2 regions of the Paenibacillus ilasis genome follow, and region 1 is predicted to be linked to the other one. Evidence: riboswitches for the same ligand, from Rfam matches in the RefSeq annotation. Region 1 holds a riboswitch; the other holds the start of a gene.

What was found. A riboswitch is a leader RNA that binds a small molecule or an ion and turns the genes downstream of it on or off. The one in region 1 is predicted to bind ZMP and ZTP.
Region 2: another riboswitch for ZMP and ZTP. It lies ahead of rpiB (ribose 5-phosphate isomerase B); the one in region 1 lies ahead of ACETK5_RS08265 (bifunctional 5,10-methylenetetrahydrofolate dehydrogenase/5,10-methenyltetrahydrofolate cyclohydrolase).

Annotation. Positions count from the first base shown of each region.
Region 1 is NZ_JBHDJG010000001.1:1,708,498-1,716,496, forward strand. It holds gene ACETK5_RS08250 (CobW family GTP-binding protein) at 1-799, opposite strand, end outside; gene ACETK5_RS08255 (TIGR03943 family putative permease subunit) at 800-1,771, opposite strand; gene ACETK5_RS08260 (permease) at 1,869-2,879, opposite strand; ZMP/ZTP riboswitch at 3,037-3,116, shown strand; gene ACETK5_RS08265 (bifunctional 5,10-methylenetetrahydrofolate dehydrogenase/5,10-methenyltetrahydrofolate cyclohydrolase) at 3,183-4,031, shown strand; gene ACETK5_RS08270 (LacI family DNA-binding transcriptional regulator) at 4,347-5,339, shown strand; gene ACETK5_RS08275 (glycoside hydrolase family 32 protein) at 5,521-7,023, shown strand; gene ACETK5_RS08280 (sucrose-specific PTS transporter subunit IIBC) at 7,020-7,999, shown strand, end outside.
Region 2 is NZ_JBHDJG010000004.1:514,164-522,162, reverse strand. It holds gene ACETK5_RS29755 (AtpZ/AtpI family protein) at 1-165, opposite strand, end outside; gene wecB (non-hydrolyzing UDP-N-acetylglucosamine 2-epimerase) at 341-1,498, opposite strand; gene upp (uracil phosphoribosyltransferase) at 1,563-2,192, opposite strand; gene ACETK5_RS29740 (serine hydroxymethyltransferase) at 2,536-3,786, opposite strand; gene ACETK5_RS29735 (TIGR01440 family protein) at 3,877-4,461, opposite strand; gene rpiB (ribose 5-phosphate isomerase B) at 4,542-5,006, opposite strand; ZMP/ZTP riboswitch at 5,121-5,202, opposite strand; gene ACETK5_RS29725 (low molecular weight protein arginine phosphatase) at 5,304-5,891, opposite strand; gene ACETK5_RS29720 (manganese efflux pump MntP) at 5,946-6,509, opposite strand; gene ACETK5_RS29715 (L-threonylcarbamoyladenylate synthase) at 6,591-7,751, opposite strand.

The DNA of each region.
Region 1 (7,999 bases):
CGGACTCCTCTCCGTGCTGATGGCTATGGTGGTCAAGGTTAATGACTGTTCCCTCAGGGGCGTCGTGCCCATGCTTGCCGTGATCGTCAATCAACGGTTTGTCCTGCTTACGATCCGCAAGATTCCCTTGCCTCCGGTTCGAAGGTGGAGACGAATGGATCCCATCCTCCCGGGGCTGAAGCTGAAGCGACGTAAACACTTCATTCTCATCCAACCGGCTGTAGTCGGTTACGGCCAGACTTGCCGTCGTGTTTATTTTTCGGATGGAGGTGATGACTTTGTTGATCTGTTTATCGTCGCAGTCCCCCGCCTTGTTCAGGATGATCATATCCGCGAAGCTAATCTGCCCCCTCAGAGTGCGGACCAGTTCACGGCTGGATGCGAAGAAGCTGTTGTATTCAAGAAATTTGCTGCAGTCGGCCAAGGCGATTTTGCGCTGGATTGAGATTTGATTAGACAGGGATGGATCCTGCAGATCCTCCAGGATCTGTTCAGGATTCGCCACTCCGGTCGTCTCGATAAATATGAGATCAGGCTTCTGATTGAACAGGGTCTGTAATGCTTGACCCAGCTCGTCTCGCCTGGTGCAGCAGATACATCCGTCGAGCAGCTTCTCAATCGGAAGATCGGGCATTTCGCCGGAGACCGTATCGCCATCCACATCTTGTTCGCCCATCTCATTCATTAATACGGCGGTTCTCCACTGCCGCTTGGCGGCATACGCCAGCAGTCTGAGCAGCAGCGTGGTTTTGCCGCTTCCCAAAAACCCACTGATCAGTACAACAGGTATCTTGTTCATTTATTTGTTACCTCCCGGTATCGTTATGTTCGAATATAGTTCATCAAACTCCGCGACGGAGTCCGGATTCGTGAAAATGTAAGGGGATGCCGGCTGCTCAATCGGCTGAATCTGCTCCGCTTGAATTTGCAGAGTCTCTTTACCATTCAAGGTGGTAACCTGGATCGTGCCATCGATCTGAACCCACGTGTCATTAGCGAACGAGGCAGCATTTGTGCCGCGCACAAGAACCCCGAACGGGACAGCATCGGCCGTGCAGCACATCACGAGGAATCGGCTGACGGCAAAGATATTCTCATTCATATGTCCGTCGCGGAAGACGAAGCCTTGGACCGTGATGGCTTTACCTTGAAAATGCTCTTTATACATATCCATGGCCCCGACGGTTTCCGAGAAAATGTTCGGTTCCACCCGGATGACGGGCAGCGTATATAAGCGCTTGGCAAGCTCTGCAAACTCCACGCTATAGATGTCCTTGGCAACGAATCGTTCGTTTAATGTGAGGTCTTCTGGTACTCCCTGATCAACTTCGGGTAATCGTTTATCCGTGCCAGAAAAGACGGAAGCGTTGCGGTCATCGGTTTTACGGCGCACATCGGGATTCGGATAGGTGTAGATCATGCCTTTTTTGGCAGCCATATCGCTGCCGAGGGCTTGGTCCGGCAGGAGCAGGCCAAACAGCAGCGGCACCATGAATAGCCCGTATACCGTTACGTTTTTGACAAGGCCGGCAGGAAGGGGGTGCTCGCAATCACACACCTCTCCTGAATCACCTGCAAGGGAATGCCATATCATGCCGAATGCAATGAACAACAGCGGAACCGGGCATAGAAGCAGCAGGGTCTGCATATGAGGCGCTAAGTAATATTCAAGCGAATCTGAAGCGTTCAGATGCATGATATAAGCGGCGAGAGCCGCAACAAGCAGCGACCGGAGCGTATAGTGAATCCGTATCCTCAAACTGGACTTCATGGTCCCAATCACCTCCAATCTCAACGGGTACCTGGTGAGTCTGAACGGTCCCGGTAATCTCCTCTTCGTTTTTCGCAAATCTTCCTTCTCTCGCCAGCTAACCACCCAATAGAGCGTCAACGGCTACAGAGCCGATAAATACGAGCGTCATCACCAGCAGGCTTAAACCGATCACAAATTTGGTTTTGAAGGTAGCCGACAGCATGAGCAGGCTTTTGAAATCCAGCATCGGGCCGAGCACCAGGAAGGAAACAAGCGGGCCTACGGTAAAGGTATGCGTGAACGCCGATGCCACAAAGGCATCCGAAGTCGAGCAGAGGGACAGGATGAAAGCAAACCCCATCATGAACAAGTAAGAGGCGGCGGGACCGCTCCCCAATGCCAGCAGCTCCTCCCTTGGAATGAAGGATTGGATGCAGGCCGTCAGGAATGCGCCAAGAACCAGGTATTTGCCCATCTCAATCAATTCGTCTCCGGCGTGAACAAACATGCTTCTCCATGTTTTGGGATGCTCATGCAGCTTGCGTCCGCCATTGGCGGAATCCCGTTCGGAAAACTCTTGAAAAGAACGCTTGAGCGGGTTGCTCCTTGAAAAAACATAGACGAGCAAACCTACCGTCACCGCGACTGCAAAAGCCAGTCCCATCCGGCCGATCGTCACTTCGGGATGCGAACGGAAGGCCATGATCGTTGCAGCGAACACAATGGGGTTCAGGATGGGACCGCTGAGGATAAAGGTTACGGCGATGTAGGCAGGCATCCCCTTGAGCATCAACCTTCGGACGACCGGGATCATACCGCATTCACATATGGGAAACATAATCCCCAGCATGGAAGCGAACAGGACGCCGACGACCGGATTTTTGGGCGTGATACGACGCACCCACTGTTCTTTGACGAACATTTGCAGGAGGGACGAAATTAGCACCCCAAGCAGCACAAACGGAAGCGCCTCAAGGAAAATACCCGTAAAGATGGTTTTTACCTGCTGTATGTCATGGCTTGAGAGTAGACTTAAATCCTTCTGCAGCCATATCGTCAAGACCGGAATCACGAAGACAAGCGGAATAATGAAGGGCAGCATTCTGAAGATTACCGGATATTTCATTTGGGCCTCCTGGAGCGATTTGATCTTAGGACATTCTATGCTTGTACCATCAGCAACATACGTGATTCCCCTAAATTAATCAAAAAGATTACGATTTAAAATGGTCAGTTTCGTAATCGGTAGCGCGATGTCCAAAGTCGTGGTATATTAAAAAAAGTTATCTATGTGTTACTGGCGTAGCTTGGGGTACCAAGAGGGAGCACATAGGATCATATGCCGTACGCCTGGGCAAGAGGTAAGGAGACGATGAAGTCGCCTTGCCTCTTTATGTTTTTAAATACAATGGCGAAGGAGCGGATTAGCATGAGTAAGGAACCCGTAATTTTGGATGGAAAAAAGGTATCCGACGATATCAAGGCCAAGCTGGCCGTAAAGGTACAGGAATTGAAGCAGCAAGGGGTAACGCCTTGTCTGGCAACGATTCTGGTTGGCGATGATCCTGCCTCGGCGACCTATGTGCGGATGAAGGGAAATGCTTGCGAGCGGCTTGGCATCATATCCAAGAAAGTGGTACTGGAGACGTCAACAACGACAGCAGAGCTGATTGCCGCGATCCAAGAGCTGAACGAGGATCCGAATGTCCACGGCATTCTGCTGCAGCATCCGGTTCCGCATCATATCGATGAACGGGCGGCTTTTGATTCTATTGATATTGAAAAAGACGTGGATGGAGTGACCACGCTTGGTTTCTCGCAAAATGCGTTTGGTTTTGCCGATTACCCGTCTTGTACGCCTGCCGCGATTATTGCGATTATGGATTATTATGATCTGCCAATCGAAGGGAAGCATGCCGTGGTGGTCGGACGCAGTCCGATTCTGGGTAAGCCGGTATCGATGATGCTGCTTAATCGCAATGCTACCGTTACGATCTGCCACTCGAGAACGAAGAACCTTGGGGAGATTGTGTCCCAGGGGGATATCGTGGTTGCGGCCGTAGGCAAGCCTAATTTCATTCAAGGGGACTGGATCAAGCCGGGAGCCGTCGTATTGGATGCCGGCTATAATCCAGGCAATATCGGCGACTGCGATTACGAAGCCTGCGCGAAGTTGGCATCCGCAATTACACCAGTACCTGCCGGTGTTGGCCCCGTTACGATTGCTACATTGCTGAAGCATACCGTCGAATCGGCTGAGCGAACCGTGCAAGCCTAACAGTAACCATGTAATAACGGGATAAGGCACGGTTCATTTACGCGTCCCGAAAGGGGATTTGCATGGAGAATCCCCCTTTGAATCGCTTCGTTCCCCGCTAGAGTCTGGAACGCAGAAAAGTATTGCCCATCAAAGGCTCGGGGTGAAGTCTGCATTTCACGGATGCCCAGACGTCATGTTATAGTTAGGAAAAAGTGAAATCGAAGGGGAGAGATTCATGCACAAACGAATCATTGCCTGTTGTGTGGCGGAGCAAGGAGCTGCGGAGGTTTATCCGTTCGGTGCAGCGCCGCAAACGGCTCCCGGGAGAACCGAATGAAGAACACGATTGCAGATATTGCCAAAAAAGCCGGAGTTGCCAAAAGCACGGTCTCCCGTTTCTTAAACGGAGGTTCCGTCAGTCATGCGACACGCCAAAAGATTGAGCTGGTCATTCAGGAAACCGGCTATATTCCGAATTCGTTCGCACAGAGCTTGAAAGCGAAAAAAACCAACATGATCGGCACCATTGTGCCGCGTCTGGATTCATTCTCAGCATCGCAGACCGTTGCCGGCATGGACGAAGAATTAAGGAAACACGGTTATCAGCTTCTCATCATCAATGCAAGCCAGGATTTATCCAGGGAGATAGAAGCGCTGTATGATCTCGCTAGGCAAAAAATATCTGGCATTATTTTATTCGCCACCCAGGTGACGGAAACACATCTTGCCGCGATTAAAGAGATCAGCATTCCCGTCATTCTGCTCGGACAACAGCATAAGGAGGTCCACAGCATGATTTATAACGACCATGCCGCAGGCTATGACATGGGCCGATATGTGCTGTCCAAGGGACACCGTCATATAGCTTATATCGGTGTGACGGAAAAAGACGTTGCTGTCGGAGTTCAGCGGAAAGAAGGGTTTCTGAAGGCGTTAAGCGAGTATGACGGGGTGGAAGCGATTTTCTATGAAAGTGGATTTAAGATGGCGGATGGAGTTGCGGAGGCTTTGGCTATTTTTGAGCAAAACCGAACGATGCCTACTGCGGTGGTCTGCGCTACTGACAACATTGCGCTGGGCGTGATGAAAGCGGCGCACATGAGAGGCATTCATATTCCCAACGAACTCTCCGTTACCGGCTTTGGCGGATACGACGTAACCGAAGTGATTCATCCCGGATTGACAACCGTTAAATATGGATATTCCCAAGCGGGCCACCTCGCAGCTCAGCATATTATAAAGCTGGTCAACGACGAGCCTGTGGATTTCCTGACGGTCATGAATTGCGATATGATTCATCGGGAAAGCGTTGACAATCTAAATTAGGTATTTTATACTGAAAAAAACGGAACCGGTTCCAATACTGCTATTGCCTGGTATTGGAGCTGAGTTCATTATTTTTACCTCGAGTTGGAACCGGTTCCACTATAAGTGGATCAGGCTGGTGTTCACGCACAGCATGATCCGTTTGATGCTATTAGAAAGCCCATTTACAAGGAGAAGAGACATGGACAGAGAACGGAAATACCGACGCCTGGATCAGGCCTCTCCCGAAGAGATTTCCTCCTTAAAGGAGCAAGCAAAACAAAGCGAATGGAGGCAGAGGTTTCACATACAGCCCATCATGGGCTTGTTGAATGACCCCAACGGATTTTCTTATTATAACGGGGAATATCACTTGTTTTATCAATGGTTTCCGCTGGGTACGTTTCACGGCTTGAAATACTGGTACCACACCTCCTCCAAGGACTTGGTGCACTGGCAAAACAAAGGCATTGCCATTGAGCCCGGGCACTCGTTTGACGCATATGGCGCCTATTCGGGAAGTGGGATCGTGAAAGACGACAAACTGTATTTGATGTATACCGGGAATACCCGGGATGAGGGATGGAGCAGGCATTCTTATCAATGCATGGCAGTGATGGACCGCGTTGGCACCATTACGAAATTCGATCAACCGCTGATAGACCGTGTGCCGGACGGATATACCGAGCACTTCCGGGATCCGAAGGTATGGAAAGACGAAGACCTGTTCCGGTTTGTCATCGGCGCCCAGAGGGGTGATCAGACAGGAACGGCTGTTGTCTATGAATCACCGGATTTGCTGGATTGGACATGCAAAGGGGAAATCCAAACCCGTCTTGGATATTTCGGCTATATGTGGGAATGCCCCGATTATTTTGAACTGGAAGGACAGGGCGTGCTGCTGTTTTCACCGCAGGGGCTGAGTCCGCAAAACGACGAATTCCGGAACATTTACCAATCCGGCTACATCTCGGGCAAACCGCTGGATCGGGACACGCTGGAGTTTGAACACGGCCCCTTTTACGAGCTGGACCGAGGTTTTGATTTCTACGCACCGCAGACCATGCTGGATGAGAAGGAGCGGCGCATCATGGTAGGCTGGATGGGTTTGCCGGAGGTTGTCTATCCAACGGACTCGCATGGCTGGGCCCATTGTTTGACTCTTCCGCGTGTGCTCACTTTCCGTGAGGGCAAGCTGATTCAGCAGCCGGTCCCCGAGTTGGAAACGCTTCGTGGGACAGCCATGGAAGCAGCGGATACGTTATACAGCGAGGTGAAGAGTTATACAGGGTTAGAAGGGACCGTATTCGAGATGATATGCGAGTTCCATGCGATCGAAGCGGACGTTGTCGGCATTGAATTTCGAGCCGGCGAAACGGAGCGCACAGTCATTTGGTATGACGCTGTCAGGCAGAAGGTTACACTGGATCGCTCATCATCGGGTGCAACGATTGTGAGTGATTATGGAACGACACGAACCTGTATGCTGCATAACAAAGCAGACTCGATCAAATTCCATCTCTTTGTGGATATTTCTTCGGCAGAAGTGTTCGTCAATGATGGCCAAGAGGTGTTTACGAGTCGGATATTTCCCAAGGAGGACAGCCGTCATATTCGATTTTTTGCAAAGAACGGCAGCGCCGGCTTAAAGGTCACGAAGTGGGATCTTGCCCAAGCCGTAAAAGATATAGAAGGGGATGAATGAACATGGCAGCGGATCATCGGAAAATTGCAAGGCAGGTAGTGGAAGCCATCGGTGGCAGGGAGAACATTGCTTCCTTTGCCCACTGTGCTACGAGACTCCGAATTATGGTTCACGATCAAAAGAAGATAGACCAGAAGAAGGTCGAGAATATCGATAAGGTTAAAGGCGCTTTTTTTAACTCCGGTCAATATCAAATCATTTTCGGAACAGGAACCGTTAATCAGATTTTTGAAGCGGTTGAATCGCTTGGGCTGGAGAGCACAAGCAAGGATGAGTTGAAGTCCGAGGCGAAAAAATCAGGGAATCCGTTTCAGCGGGCGATTCGTACGTTCGGTGACGTGTTTGTGCCGATTATCCCGATATTGGTCGCCACAGGTTTGTTCATGGGATTACGGGGATTATTGACGCAAGAAACCGTCCTGGCCTGGTTTGGAGCGGTACCGGATGATATCTCGCCTAATTTTCTGCTCTTCACCCAGGTACTGACGGATACGGCTTTTGCTTTCTTGCCGGCATTGGTGGCATGGTCCGCATTCAGGGTGTTCGGAGGCAGCCCCGTGCTCGGTATCGTGCTGGGTTTGATGCTGGTTAACCCGGCTCTTCCCAACGCTTACAGCGTGGCGAACGGTTCGGCCGAAGCACTCATGCTCTTCGATTTCATTCCGGTTGTCGGATATCAAGGCTCGGTCCTTCCAGCCTTCTTCATCGGACTCCTTGGCGCGAAATTCGAGAGATTTTTGAGAAAACGCATTCCTGAAGCTATTGATTTGATCGTTACGCCATTTTTAACCTTGCTCGTTATGATCGTCCTTGGTCTGTTCGCAATTGGACCCGTGTTCCACTCCTTGGAAGAGGTCGTGATGAACGTGACGACTTTCTTGCTGGAGCTGCCGTTCGGCATTGCGGGTCTTGTGATCGGCTTTTTTAACCAGATCATTGTGGTCACCGGTGTGCATCATATTTTTAACTTCCTTGA
Region 2 (7,999 bases), on a different contig from region 1:
CGAAAGCGTACCAATGGCAAGCCACACTCTGGGCCCGTCCAAATGATTCATGAGCCATCGCCCGGTAAAAAAACCGATGAGAATGTAAGCGGCTAGCAAACCGCCAGCCCCGCTAATGTATAGCGCTATCAACCAAGGGTTATCTTGACTTTTCGGATTTTTCATATGAACCTCTAATCCCAACTCATTTTACTGAATATAACAAGAGTTTGTCAATGAATCGATTTGATGGATTTACCGTGTAAAATCGGCGTTTTGAGCAGTCTAAATTGCGCAAAACGCCGCGGTAACCGTACAGTTCAACTGTATGCTGTCTCCTTGCCCATCAGAATACGGTAAACTATACCTTTGTGAACATTCTGTGAAATTCTTCAGGACGCTCTTTTCGGATGCCGAAATGGTGCAAAATCGCATTGACAATTCGCTGTGAGGCTTGTCCATCGCCATACGGATTAGCAGCTTTGCTCATCTTTTCGTAGAGCTCCTGATCGGTCAGCAGAACCTTAATGCGTTCATACACGTTCTCCTCCTGGGTGCCTACCAGCTCCAGGGTACCGGCCTCAATGCCCTCCGGACGTTCCGTCGTATCCCGAAGCACCAGCGTCGGCACACCGAACGACGGAGCTTCCTCTTGCATGCCGCCGGAATCCGTAATGATGAAATGCGTATGGGTGTAGATATTGTTCATGTCCACGACATCCAGCGGATCAATCAGCTTGATGCGCGGGTGATCTCCCAAAATGCGATGAGCCGGCTCTTTAACGGCAGGGCTCGGATGCACAGGATATACAATGGCGATATCCTCAAATTCATCGGCAATGCGCTTTACCGCTTCAAATATTTGACGATGCGGCTCCCCTTGGGATTCGCGGCGATGTGCCGTCATCAGGATCAAGCGTTTGCCCTGAGCCCAATCCAGAACCGGATGGGTATAACCTTCACGCACCGTGTACTGGAACACGTCCGTAGCCGTATTACCCGTTACATAAATGCGGGATTCCGGCTTGTTCTCCTTGCGGAGATTCTCGGCGGACCAGTTCGTCGGCGCAAAGTGAAGATCAGCAAGCACGCCGGTCAGCTGACGGTTCATCTCCTCCGGATAAGGATTCAGCTTGTTCCATGTCCGCAGACCCGCCTCTACATGGCCGACCTGAATCTGCTGCAGAAAGGCTGCATAGCTGGCCAGGAACGTTGTCAGCGTGTCGCCGTGCACCAATACGATATCCGGCTTGGCTTCACGCAGAACAGGCTCAAGACCCTCCAGAACGCGGACGGTGATCTCGTTGAGCGTCTGACGGTCCTTCATGACATCCAGGTCATAGTCCGGAACAATCTTGAATACATCCAGCACCTGATCCAGCATTTGCCGATGCTGCGCAGTAACACAAACGACCGATTCAATATGCTCGGGGTGACGTTGAAGCTCCAGAATAAGCGGCGCCATCTTGATCGCTTCGGGGCGGACCCCAAATATAGTCATCACTTTCACTTTTGACATGTTTGAAAATACCCCTCTTTGCTTGTTTTCAAATATTCAAGACGTACGAATGACTGGCTTGGCTCTATTTCGTGCCGTACAACCGATCCCCTGCATCACCAAGGCCCGGTACGATGTAACCATGGTCGTTAAGACCCTCATCGAGAGCAGCAACATAGATGTCCACGTCAGGATGGGCATCATGGACAGCCTTCACACCTTCCGGTGCAGCCACGAGGTTCATCATCTTGATCTGGGTACAGCCGCGTTTCTTCAGCACGTCGATCGCAGCGATGGCGGACCCGCCTGTCGCGAGCATCGGATCGATGACGATCAATTCCCGTTCCGTAACATCGGTTGGAAGCTTCGTATAATATTCAACAGGCTGAAGCGTTTCGGGGTCACGGAACAATCCGACATGCCCTACCTTTGCAGCAGGAAGCAGCTTAACAACTCCGTCCAGCATGCCTAGACCGGCGCGCAGGATCGGTACCAAGCCGAGCATGCGGCCGGAAATGACTTTTCCTTGGGTTTCAGCTACCGGCGTCTGCACGGATATCGATTCAAGAGGAACCTCCCGCGTAATTTCATAAGCCATCAAAGTCGCGACTTCGTCTACCAATTCGCGAAAGTCTTTTGTGTTAGTCCGCATATCGCGGATAAATGTAAGTTTGTGTTGAATCAACGGGTGATCACAAATCACCAATTTTCCCATGTCTGGTCCCTCCGGTTTGAGTACAAATGTTATTTCAATATGGGCGTAAATATTTGTGAGCTCCATAAATCCTGTCTATTATATCATTCCCTCTAGTCAATTGACACCTGCACGGGTCATGTTTTATTCCATGAGATTTTGACCTTATAATCGAACCGGATCTTCTTCTGCCCTGAACCTAGGTTTTCCATTCTCGCCTATATTGATGCTAACCGGGAAGCAACCTGACTGGGAAAATGAGAGCATAGCAATCTGGCCAGAATGTTTATAGCTCCTAAAAGGACCCCACCTGCATCAGGCGGGGTCCTCTTATCATAGGCTTCTTATGCAAAGGAAACTGTGATTAATATTTCATTTCAGCATAGAGAGGATATTGATCTGTAAGCTCAGCCACCAAACGGCCTGCTTTTTCAAGCGTTGCCTCGTCTTTCGGCTGCTTCAATGTCATGGCTATAATTTTCGCGATGGTCACCATCGCTTGCTCATCCATACCCCGGGAAGTAACCGCAGGGGTACCGATACGGATACCGCTCGTGACGAACGGGCTGGTCGGATCAAACGGGATGGCATTCTTGTTCACGGTAATGCCGATGGAGTCCAGAACTTTCTCAGCGTCTTTACCGGTGATGTCCAGATTACGGGTATCCACGAGCATCAGGTGGTTATCGGTTCCGCCGGATACGATGTTCAGACCTTCCTCGATCAGGGTATCAGCCAGCACTTTCGCGTTCTTTACGACGTTCTCTGCATACGTCTTGAAGGACGGATCCAATGCTTCGCCAAGCGCAACGGCTTTGGAAGCAATGACATGCATGAGCGGGCCGCCTTGGGAGCCGGGGAATACCGCTTTATCGATCGCTTGCGCCCAAGCTTTTTTGCACAAAATCATACCGCCGCGAGGTCCGCGAAGCGTCTTATGCGTCGTTGTCGTTACAAAATGGGCATGCGGAACCGGATTCGGATGAAGTCCTGCCGCAACGAGACCTGCAATATGGGCCATATCGACCATAAACAACGCACCAACGTCGTTCGCGATGGCAGCAAGCTTTTCAAAATCAATGATGCGAGGGTATGCACTTGCACCCGCCACGATCAGGCGAGGGCGATGCTTGAATGCCGCTTTGCGGACTTCGTCGTAATCGATAAGGAACGTGTCCTCTTGCACGCCGTAGGCAACGAAATTGTACAGAAGGCCGGAAGCGTTAACCGGGCTTCCGTGAGTCAAATGGCCGCCATGGGCCAGGTTCATGCCGAGCACGGTATCTCCAGGCTTCAGGGCTGCCAAATATACCGCCATGTTCGCTTGGGCACCGGAGTGCGGCTGAACGTTGGCATGCTCGGCTCCGAACAGTTCTTTGGCACGGTCACGGGCGATATCTTCCACGATATCCACACGCTCACAGCCACCGTAATAGCGTTTGCCAGGGTAGCCTTCCGCATATTTATTCGTCAGAACGGTCCCCATAGCTTCCATAACCGCTTCGCTGACAATATTCTCAGAGGCAATCAGTTCAATGTTGCTGCGTTGACGCTTCAGCTCCAAATCCATCGCTTCCAATACAGCCGGGTCACTCTTCCGCAAATGTTCCATCATGTTCATATCCTCCCATAATCAATCATTATTTTTTCTTGCAAATTCAAAACTACAAGTTGTCATCATTAAAAAAGCGAGTTCTCATTCGAATCAATCGCACAGCGTGGAATCATCCCCCTGCTCGAGCCGATACACCGCGCGTTCTCCGCCAATCAGCTTCGGGCGGGTATAAGCCGCGGTTACGCGCGCCTCTCCGATATAACGCTCGCTCGGCCTGAACGGAACCGCCACTCTCCGCAAATGCATGCCGATCAGCGTCTCGCCGATATCGACACCCGCATGGGCTTCAATCGATTCCGCAAGGCAAGGCTCCTTCATGCTGCGGTAAGCTGCGGAAGCCATCGACCCGCCCGCTCCCGGAATGGGAACAGCCGCTACTTCCGTCAAGCCCAGCCGCTCAAGCAGCTCGCGTTCCATGACAAGCGCACGGTTCAGATGCTCGCAGCATTGATAGGCCACAGCAAAACCGAATTCCGTTTGAACCTCGGCAATGCCCTGAAGGAGCTGCTGGGCCGTTTCTAAAGCGCCGCCTGTACCGATCCGTCGTCCGACCACTTCACTGGTACTGGCTCCGATGACCAGCACTTTACCAGGGCCTAAGACGGCCGCTTCGGCCAGTTCGCGGACAATACGCGCTGTCTGTTCGTTCAAGGAAACCTTGGAGATATCCGTCATGTCACAGTCCTCCCGATGATTTTTTCACAGAAGATGCTTCATTCCCCTATCACGATAGCCGCAGCTGCTTACGCGTTCACCTATCGCGATTCATTCTTCAGGTAACGCTCCTCGATGGCCTTGATCTTGTTCACGCGGCCGACATGGCGCTCGCCATGACTGAAATCCGTTGTCAGCCATGCGCTGACGATTTCGGCGGCAAGTCCGGGACCGACGACACGCTCACCCAGCGCAATCACGTTACTGTCGTTATGCTCGCGCGTCGCTTTGGCTGAGAACACATCATGGGTCAGCGCGCAGCGAATACCCGGCACCTTGTTGGCCGCAATGCTCATGCCGATGCCCGTGCCGCAGATTAGAATGCCGCGATCCGCTTCACCCGAGACGACCTTCTCGCACACCGGTAGGGCATAATCGGGATAATCCACGGAATCGGAACAGCCGCAGCCCAGATCCTCCACCTCGTGTCCAAGACCTCGAATGACTTCCACGATTTCCTCTTTCAGACGAATGCCGGCATGATCCGTACCCAATGCAATTTTCATCTATGAAAAACCCCCTCGTATGTTCGCTTTTGCGTTTTAGCTTGTTTCATTATAACCCAAACTCCACGCAAAAGACGAAAAAAGAGCAGTCGGCGCACGTATTGTGCTCCAAATGCTCTTTGCCCAGGCGACCGGCCGTATATTCCGATGCTCCATCGTGGTTTCATCCACTTCGTCGCCAGTTACACCGGATCTTTTGTTTTTCACCTTCATCTTAAAGCAATACCTTGTGAAAGGCAAGCGGCTTTTTTAGCCATTTGAGCACGGATGTACTCTTCGATTCCGTCTAAGCCGACCCTATTTATGCTGATCCGCTTCCAGCTTGTCCAAGAGACGAAACAACGCCGTCCGAATCTCTGCAGCCGTCGCTTCATATTCCTCCCGCGAGCCTCCAAAAGGATCGGAGATATCGAAGCTCGGGATACGCTGGCGCAGCTCAATCAGACGCTCCCGGTCACGGTCGCTGACATCGCGGCCCAGAGATCTGGCCAGCTCAAGCGCTGCATACAGACTATCCTGTTCCCGCAGATCATCCAGCACCCGGCGGTCATCCTCAACAAACTCTTTCAGAGTGTGCATCTTGTCTGCAGCATGCGGGAACTGCCTTATCGCATACTGCTTATGCGACTGGGTCAGCGTCAGAATCAGGTCTGCCCACTCCACCAGGTTCGCGGTCAATGGTTTGGACACCAAGCGTTCTTGGATATCCTGGTCTCGCAGTATGGATTCCGCATGATGGGACACCGGCATTCCATCCACGGCCGAGACACCGGCGGACTTCGTTTCCAGCGGGACGCCCCGTTGTTTGGCAAGCTTGCGCAGCATGCCTTCAGCCATCGGACTGCGGCAGGTATTTCCCGTGCAGACAAACAGTATATTTTTCACGGTCCCATTCCTCCCGTTCGTAGGTTCTTTGGGGTTATTGTAACAAATATAACGTCAAAAGATAAACATCATGCCAAAGATGACCAAAATCAGCCCGCCCAGCATTTCACCGTACTCCCCCAGCTTGTTGCTTACCTGACGGCCAAGCAGCAAGCCGAGAATGGACAGCAAACCGCCCACGATCCCGAAGGAAATCACGATCAACAATACATCATCCACAAACATCCCGAGCGAAACGCCTACCGAGAAGGAGTCGATGCTGACGCTAAGCGAAAACAGCAGCATACCTAAAAATGCGGTAGGATGGATTCGCTGTCCTTCTCCGCCCCGCAGGGCGTTATACATCATATGCCCGCCGAGCAGAAGCAGCAGCCCTCCGGCCGCAAGCCCTGTGACGTGACCCAGTAACATGCCGACATAGCGGCCGGCAAATAAACCCAGCAGCGGCATCAGCATGTGAAACAACGCGATCATGAAACTGATGCCCAGCATATGGCCTAAGCGCATACCGCCTCTCATTCCAACTCCGATTCCAAGCGAAAATGCGTCTAGCCCGAGTGCAACCGCCATCAGCAGAATCGCCGCAAGCTGTCCCGATTGGACAGACGCCTCCAGCATGCCCATTCCCCCAAGTCCCATGGTCTTGTACACCATATGCGGACAAGGGGTAAATGATGCCAAAAGCGTTCATGCGGCAGCTCAATTCACATCGATGATGTGGTGTCCCGCGGCCTTCAACAGCCGGTTCATGACGGCTGCTCCGAGGCCTTGCTCCGGGCACGCTTCGGCCAGAATGAAGGTCGCGCCTTCGTCATCGAACCGGCGCAGGCCGGCGTACAGACGGCGGGCCGCTTCCTCCGGCGCGGCCAGGCTGCCGAGCGAGACGGCAACGTCCGCGCGGTAGTGACCGATATGCTCGTCGAATGACAGCACGCCGGTCACCTCCCCGCGCCGGGCGGCCGCCTCAAGCTCGGCCGCGATGCGTGCCGACACGGCGTCGGCACGCGGGCCCTGCACCACGCACATCGCACCCTTCGGTGCGTAGTGCGTGTACTTCATGCCCGGCGAGCGCGGCGCCGGGCTCTCCGCATCCCCGGCGGCGCGATGCAGCGCCGGGTCCATGCGCACGCTTGCCGCAACGGCGGCAAGCTGCTCGGCCGTGACGCCGCCCGGGCGGAGCACCGTGACGGCGCCGTCTTCGCCGACTTGTACCACCGTCGACTCGACGCCCACCCCGGCAGGGCCGCCGTCGAGCACGCCGTCGATCGCCCCGGCCAAATCCTCCAAGACATGGCTGGCCAGCGTCGGGCTTGGCCGACCGGAACGGTTCGCGCTCGGCGCAGCCAGCGGACGCCCGGCGGCGCTGATCAAGGCCAGCGCCACGTTGTGATCCGGCATCCGCACGGCAACGGTGTCGAGCCCTGCCGTCACACGTGGGGATACTGCTCCCGGTTTAACGGGCAGTACCAGCGACAGCGGCCCAGGCCAGAACCTTGCCATCAGCGCCCGTTCCGTCTCATTCACATGACGGACCAAGCCGTCGAGCTGAGTCAGCTCCGAAATATGCACAATCAATGGATTGTCAGACGGCCGGCCTTTCGCGGCAAAGACGCGCTCAACGGCTACCGTATTGCCGGCGTCTGCGCCAAGCCCGTAGACCGTTTCCGTCGGAAAGGCCACCGTTCCGCCGAGCTCGAGCACCTGCCCCGCTTCCCGCAATGCCTGCTTCGCTTCCTTCTCCGAGCCCAAGCCCTCCCTGGAAAGCGAGTTCGAGACGTGCCACACTTGAGTTGATTTTGCAGCAGCATGGCGGAAGCCGTTCTCCCGCTGCTGGTTAGGTTCCATGCCGTTCTGTTCCATACCTATCCCAATCTTTCTGTATATGAAATATATAAACTTCAATGCGAGTTTTGCCTATGTCCCAAAATAAAAAGCGCTTTTCGTTCTTCAGTCCCGTGCCGGTCCCACTCAAACCAGTCGCGCCAAAGAGAAAGCACTCTTCTAGAGGTTGTTCAAAAAGTCCGCTTTTGATAAGAAAACCAATCGAGGTCAATTCAAGGACGAGCGACCGCGATTTAAAGGTAGGTTTTCTTGCGATACAGAATTTC